Regions from separate parts of the Photobacterium sp. GB-72 genome, predicted to be linked through region 1. Evidence: riboswitches for the same ligand, from Rfam matches in the RefSeq annotation. Region 1 holds a riboswitch; the other holds the start of a gene.
The links. A riboswitch is a leader RNA that binds a small molecule or an ion and turns the genes downstream of it on or off. The one in region 1 is predicted to bind thiamine pyrophosphate.

Region 2: another riboswitch for thiamine pyrophosphate. It lies ahead of thiD (bifunctional hydroxymethylpyrimidine kinase/phosphomethylpyrimidine kinase); the one in region 1 lies ahead of thiB (thiamine ABC transporter substrate binding subunit).

Annotation. Positions count from the first base shown of each region.
Region 1 is NZ_PYNV01000016.1:70,840-74,401, forward strand. It holds gene leuD (3-isopropylmalate dehydratase small subunit) at 1-26, shown strand, start outside; gene C9J40_RS16695 (DUF547 domain-containing protein) at 167-949, shown strand; TPP riboswitch at 977-1,090, shown strand; gene thiB (thiamine ABC transporter substrate binding subunit) at 1,204-2,193, shown strand; gene thiP (thiamine/thiamine pyrophosphate ABC transporter permease ThiP) at 2,206-3,562, shown strand, end outside.
Region 2 is NZ_PYNV01000001.1:123,863-127,424, reverse strand. It holds gene C9J40_RS00590 (M66 family metalloprotease) at 1-1,111, shown strand, start outside; gene thiD (bifunctional hydroxymethylpyrimidine kinase/phosphomethylpyrimidine kinase) at 1,196-2,038, opposite strand; TPP riboswitch at 2,138-2,238, opposite strand; gene C9J40_RS00580 (sigma-54-dependent Fis family transcriptional regulator) at 2,503-3,562, shown strand, end outside.

The sequences.
Region 1 (3,562 bases):
ACCGTATTCCTCGCTTCTTAGCGTAATCGTACATCATCTGAAATCGGACGCCCTGTTTAATATAAACAGGGCGTTTTTATTTAAAATATCAAAAAGATAATGAAATTAGCCAATACTTATTACGGTCTTAATCAATATTGTTACTTATTATATTAATAGGAAAAATATGCGTATTGTTATTGCCACTTGGCTGCTGTTATTCACTCTGCCGATCTTTGCTGCGCCAAAATCCGAACTCTGGTCATATTGGCAACCTCATGATCCTAAAAACACAAACAAGATCAGTCATCAAGATTGGCAGCAACTACTCGATAAATATCTTGTCATTCAACCGGATCAAACCTTATTTCGTTATAACCAAGTATCAAGTGCAGATAAACAAAAGCTAGCAACTTATATTAAGCGACTCAGTGCCCAAAATCCTCACCGTTATAATCGTGATGTTCAATTTGCCTATTGGGTTAATTTATATAACGCCCTAACCGTTCAATTAATTATTGATAATTACCCTGTAAAATCAATCACTAAATTGGGAGGTTTATTTAGCTTTGGACCATGGGATCAAACCATTATTACCATTAATAATAAAAAGCTAACTTTAAACGATATTGAACATCGGATCTTACGCCCTATCTGGCAAGATCCTAGGATCCACTACGCAGTCAACTGTGCCAGTCTTGGTTGTCCTGATTTACTGCCTAAAGCGTTTAATAGCGATCGATTAGACTCCCAGTTAGATCAAGCTGCAACACGTTTTATTAATAGTGAAAAAGCAATAAAAATAACAAAAAATGGCATCACACTGTCATCTATCTATGATTGGTATCAAACTGATTTTGGATCGTTAACTGAGTTACAACAACACCTTAATCATTATCGTATTACGCCTAACCTACAATTCACTCAGATCCATTACATCTATAATTGGCAACTTAATCAGAAGCTATAACTTCGATACAGTTGCAGGTACAATAGTTTGTTCTCATTGGGGAGCCATTTGGCTGAGATTGTTAGGCATACGTGCTTTATAGCAGGACCCATTGAACCTGAACCAGGTAATGCTGGCGTAGGAATTGAGATGCTCGAACATGCTTTCGAGCTCGCTGACCATTGCATGATGCAACAGCACTCAAACCTGTGCCGCTCTCTCTTTCAATTTTTGTCCCAAGGATGCAGGACATCTCGGAGCGCATAGTGAAAAAAATAAACACTCTTCTTCCCCTAATCTCTCTGTCATTAGTTGCAAGCTCAGCTTTCGCCTCAGACAATACTCTTAATGTTTATACCTACAGCTCCTTTGCTTCCGACTGGGGTCCTGGTCCTGTAGTAAAGAAAGCGTTTGAAAAACAATGTAATGGTTGTACGGTCAATTTTGTTTCTTTAGAAGATGGCGTATCGATTTTAAATCGCGTTCGTCTTGAAGGGAAAAACAGTAAAGCAGATGTGTTATTAGGGCTAGATAACAACCTAATGACAGAAGCGAAAAATACCGGCCTATTAGCAAAAAGTGATGTTGATACCAGTAAGCTCACGCTTCCTAAAGGTTGGAGTGATGATACTTTCATCCCTTATGATTACGGCTATTTTGCCTTTGTGTATGACAGCGATAAACTGAAAAACCCACCAGCGAGTTTAGATGCTCTGATCAAAGATCAAAATATCAGCGTTATCTATCAAGATCCTCGTACTTCAACCCCTGGCCAAGGTCTAATGTTATGGATCAAATCGGTCTACGGTGATAAAGCCCCTGAAATGTGGCAGCAACTAGCGAAACACACCGTGACCGTCACTAAGGGTTGGTCTGAAGCCTATAACATGTTCTTAAAAGGCGAATCAGATATGGTGCTTTCATACACCACATCACCAGCTTATCACATCATTGCTGAAGACAAGCACCAGTACAAAGCGGCTAACTTTAAAGAAGGCCATTATATGCAAGTTGAAGTGGCAGCGAAGATGAAAAATAGCCCACATCCAAAACTTGCCGATCAATTTATGCAATTTATTGTAAGTGATGCTTTTCAGTCACAAATTGCTACCCACAACTGGATGTATCCAGTAACAAAGCAAAGCCTACCGAAAGGTTTTGATGAACTCACCGTACCAAGCAAAGCACTTGAATTTAGTGCCGACGAAGTGGCAACACATCGCAAAGCCTGGATCCGAGAGTGGCAGCAAGCCCTCACTCAGTAATGGTTTAAGACTTTGAACAAACGCATTACCTTATTGCCCGGCATTATCAGTGCCGGGCTGATCACTCTTGTTGTTGTTGCCGCGCTCACCGCCTTAATCAGCCAAGCTAACGACTGGCAACTATCAACACTATGGCATGATCCTTATCTGCGACATGTAACAGGATTTAGCTTCTATCAAGCCATCTTGTCGACTCTATTTAGCATCATCCCAGCGATTCCGATTGCTTATGCACTCTCACGACGGCAGTTTGTAGGAAAAGCTCTGCTATTACGTTTATTTGCGATGACGCTCGTGATGCCCGTATTGGTTGCTGTTTTTGGGTTATTATCGATTTATGGCAAAAGTGGATTGATCAGCCATAACCTAGAAATACTAGGCTTACCGCCATTAAACATTTACGGTTTAAGCGGGATTTTACTGGCTCACGTATTTTTAAACCTGCCACTGACCGTGCGTTTTCTACTGCAAAGTCTCGATGGTATCCCCGCAGAGCAACATCAGCTTGCAGCGCATTTAGGTATTACTGGCTGGAGTAAATTTCGCTTAATTGCATGGCCTCGACTACGCCAACAACTGCCGCATATCGCGGGTTTAGTCTTTATGTTGTGCTTTACCAGCTTTGCCGTGATCATGTCGCTTGGCGGTGGCCCTAAATCAACCACTATCGAGCTCGCCATTTATCAAGCGTTGCGTTATGACTTTGATTTAGCGACAGGGGCTATTTTAGCCTTATGGCAAATGCTACTTTGCTGCTCATTAGTACTTTTTACCCAACGTTTTGCTAAACCGCTTTCCACCCTCAACGGCTCTATCAGCAAAAATGTAGTGAATTATAACGATACATGGCGCGCTAAATGTTGGGATGTATTCTGGATCATTTGTGCGTTAATGTTTGTTATACCACCGATCATAGCCGTCTTTGTATCGGGTATTAACCATCAATTATTTAATATCTTAGAACAAAAGCAGTTATGGTCAGCAATCACTAACTCACTCCATATCGCACTATTTTCCTGCTTATTAGCATTTTGTCTTGGCGTCATGATCCTCATCACGAGTCGTAGCTTACGCTTAGCACGTAAAAAACTGGCTGCTGACGGGATTGAAATGATCGGCACAGTGATTTTAGTGACACCTGGGTTAGTGTTAAGTACTGGTATTTTTCTTTTACTGCGCCAATATACTGATGCTTACAGTGCTGCGTTTTGGGTTGTGGTCTGTGTTAATGCCCTAATGGCACTGCCCTATGTAATCAAAACATTAAGTCAACCAATGCTCCACCTCGCGCAGCAATATAATCCGTTATGTCGCAGTTTAGGGATGACGCATCTATCGCGATTACGTTTGGTTGAGTGGCGTGCATTAC
Region 2 (3,562 bases), on a different contig from region 1:
TCTGCATGGTGCATACGGTAATGTTTACCTTGATAACTTCACGGCTTCAACATGTCAGTTGGATGTGTTGACGCAAAACGGTGGCACCAAAACGTTTAACCTGTATAACCGTCGTTTGCAAGATGGTCACATGAACCGTTTTCACATCAATATTGAAAGTGCACTGAAACCATACCGCGCAGAAGTTAGCTGTGGTGGTGAAGTATTAAATACAATGGATATAGTGCCGGCAAAAGCGTCGTTAAAAGCAAGTATTGTGACAACGGAGGCAGGAAAAGCACCCGTTATCACAGGTGTTGACGATATTGTTGTTGCACATGGTGATTTATTTGCGCCACTTGCAGGAGTAACAGCGACAGATGATTACGATGGTGATGTCACTGCCTCTATCGTGGTTGAAGGTACTGTTGATACCAATAAAGTGGGTCATTACACGCTAACTTACAAAGCTTATGACAGTGCTTTAAGTGAATCTGTTGTTGCGCGTAAAGTTGAAGTGTTTAGTGCAAAACCTGTGTTAGAAGGGATTAGCGATACGACTATTCAACTCGGTGATACCTTTGATGCAAAAACAGGTATTACCGCAAAAGATGCAGAAGATGGCGACATAACGGCCAATATTATTATCAAAGGTGAAGTCAATACGAGCCTAGCTGGTAACTACACTTTGAATTACCGTATTACTGACAGCGCACAACAAACCACAGAAGCGCAACGTGTTGTGACGGTTGAAGGTAGCGCAGTGTGCGAAAACACATGGAGTGCACAAAGTATTTATGTTGCAGGAGATGAAGTCAGCCACAACGGTGTGGTATGGCTAGCAGGTTGGTGGACAAAAGGTGAAGAGCCGGGAACAACGGGTGAGTGGGGTGTTTGGAAACAAATTGCAACCGAAGGTTGTACCTCAGTCAAACCAGAAGTGACGCCACCTGCGCCGGGAGAATATCCAACGTATCAAGCGGGCACAGTTTACCAACAAGGGGATATTGTTCGTGCTAGCGATGAGCAGTTATACCAATGTAAACCGTGGCCTAATTCAGGTTGGTGCTCAAGTGCTTCTTATGCCCCAGCAAGCAGTGCTTATTGGCAAGATGCTTGGACAAAACTGTAATCACATAATATTTACTATATAAATCAAAGCGGTGAGTTAAATCACCGCTTTTTTATATCATGTTGCGTGATGTTTCATGTCTTGTTAGCTATTTTGATCCTGTGTAAAAAAATGATTAACAGGACCATGACCACTACCGATATTGAGCTGATCAGCCGCTGAAATGGCAGAGGTAATATATTCTTTGCCACGTTGTGTTGCTTGTTCGATCGAATAACCTTGAGCAAGGTAAGAAGCAATAGCTGAAGAGAGGGTACAGCCAGTACCATGGGTATTGTGGGTATCAATACGTTTTGTTTTTAGCTCGATAATATCGTCACTTAATATTAATAAATCATTACTTTCTGAATCACTTTCTAGGTGCCCACCTTTAAGCAGTATGGCTTTTGTTTGTATGTCACGCAGTTTGCTGACTAATCCCAACATATCCGTATGATTGTGTGGGATCTCGCTGTTTGTCAGCGCAGCGGCTTCAGTTAAATTAGGCGTGATGAGATCAGCTAATGGAAGTAGTTTTTGCTTTAATGTACTAATGGCTGACTGTTGTAATAATAAGTCACCACTGGTGGCAACCATAACGGGATCAATCACAAGATAGCGTGGCTTGTACTCTTTTATTTTGTTCGCAACCAGCGTGATGATGTCACTATCGGCAAGCATGCCTATTTTAACGGCCTGAATGTTGAGATCGGTAAAAACAGCATCTAACTGTTGTTCTATCATCACAAGAGGAATAGGAAGAATACCACTAACACCTTGGGTGTTTTGCGCCGTAATTGCAGTGATCACCGAACAAGCATAGCCACCAGTTGCTGAAATAGCTTTGATATCGGCTTGAATACCCGCGCCACCACTACTGTCAGAGCCAGCAATAGTTAAAACGATAGGCGTTGTAACATGGGATGTATTATTGGTGTGTGATGACATAACAGATTCCTAATTACGCGTTAGGAACCGGTGCCAAGTCTGAAAGGATCGGTTGATGTGAAGTGATGAGATCCAGTGATAACTTGGCTAAACAATACGGATATTGTTTATTTAGTTCCCTCCGCCAGTGTTAACTGGTTCAGGTTCAACGGGTCCCACTTAAATTGTGATCTCAGCGTAATGCCCCCCGACTAACTCTCAAATCCTAATAGATAAACGTTTTGTTGTCACGTACTTATAAAATAAGGGGTTACATCAGCATTCATGTTAGATAAAAACCAAAGATGTAATGGTCAGGTGAAATAATCATTCCCCGACAAAGAACCCGAGCAATAAAAACAATATTAGTTTCATTGACATATTATGTATTATGCAACTGCTCGGTTAAGACACTGTAGATTACCTCACACCTTTACCGCATCAGATTGATTAAAATAAACAAAACTAAAATCACGGACGTTAAAATGGCAACTCTGCTTAGCTGGCTTGGTAGAACAGATTTAGATCAAATGAAGCTAGATAAACCAGCTTCCATTGCAACCCTCGCTCTTAGAGGGCCGATGCTTGATAGTGTCGTTATTCTTGCGAGTACATGGGATGACGAATGGTTTGACTACAAGGACTGGTTAAAAAGAAAGTTAGCATGTGCTGGGCGTTCTAAAACATCAGTAGAGATAAAACGTGTCAGATTAACTTCACCGATTGATTATTTATCAATAACGAAAGTCATGCAAAAGCAATTGAGTGACGTTTCCTCAGATGCGACTCAGGTGTATATCAATCTGACATCAGGTACCCCAGCCATGACTGTTGTATCAGTGCTGCTGGGCAAGGGTAATGCTAAATGTCAGTTCGTTCAAACATCGCCACAAGGGGAAATCAATAATGTCGATATCCCGGTAGATTTTGCCTCTGAGTATGCGAAATCTTCATCTACTGCGATTTCACAACTGGTCTCTAAACACCCCAAAAATGAAGGTGCTTTTAGCTCAATAACCGCCAACTCCGCAGTAATGCAAGAAACCGTCAAAAAAGCGCAACGTTTAGCGTATTCGGATCTACCAGCATTATTATTAGGTGAAAGCGGAACGGGTAAAGAGGTACTTGCAAAGTCTATTCATCAAGCCAGCCTCCGACAGCAAAAGCCATTTAAAGCCGTCAACTGCGGTGCGCTACCTGAAAACCTCGTCGATTCAATTTTATTTGGTCACAGAAAGGGAGCCTTCACGGGAGCTGAGCGTGATCATGAAGGACTGTTTGAGCAAGCAAACGGCGGCACACTGTTTTTAGATGAAGTCGGTGAGCTTCCTTTAGTGGTGCAAGTCAAACTATTACGAGCGTTACAACAACAAGAGATCACGCGTGTGGGTGATACCGTTACCCGCACCATCGATGTACGGATAATCGCAGCGACGCATCGTGATTTATTTCGTATGGTGTCTGATGAAACGTTTCGTGAAGATTTATTTTATCGCCTCGCTGTTGGCGTTATCACATTACCGCCATTAAGGCAGCGCGCTGAAG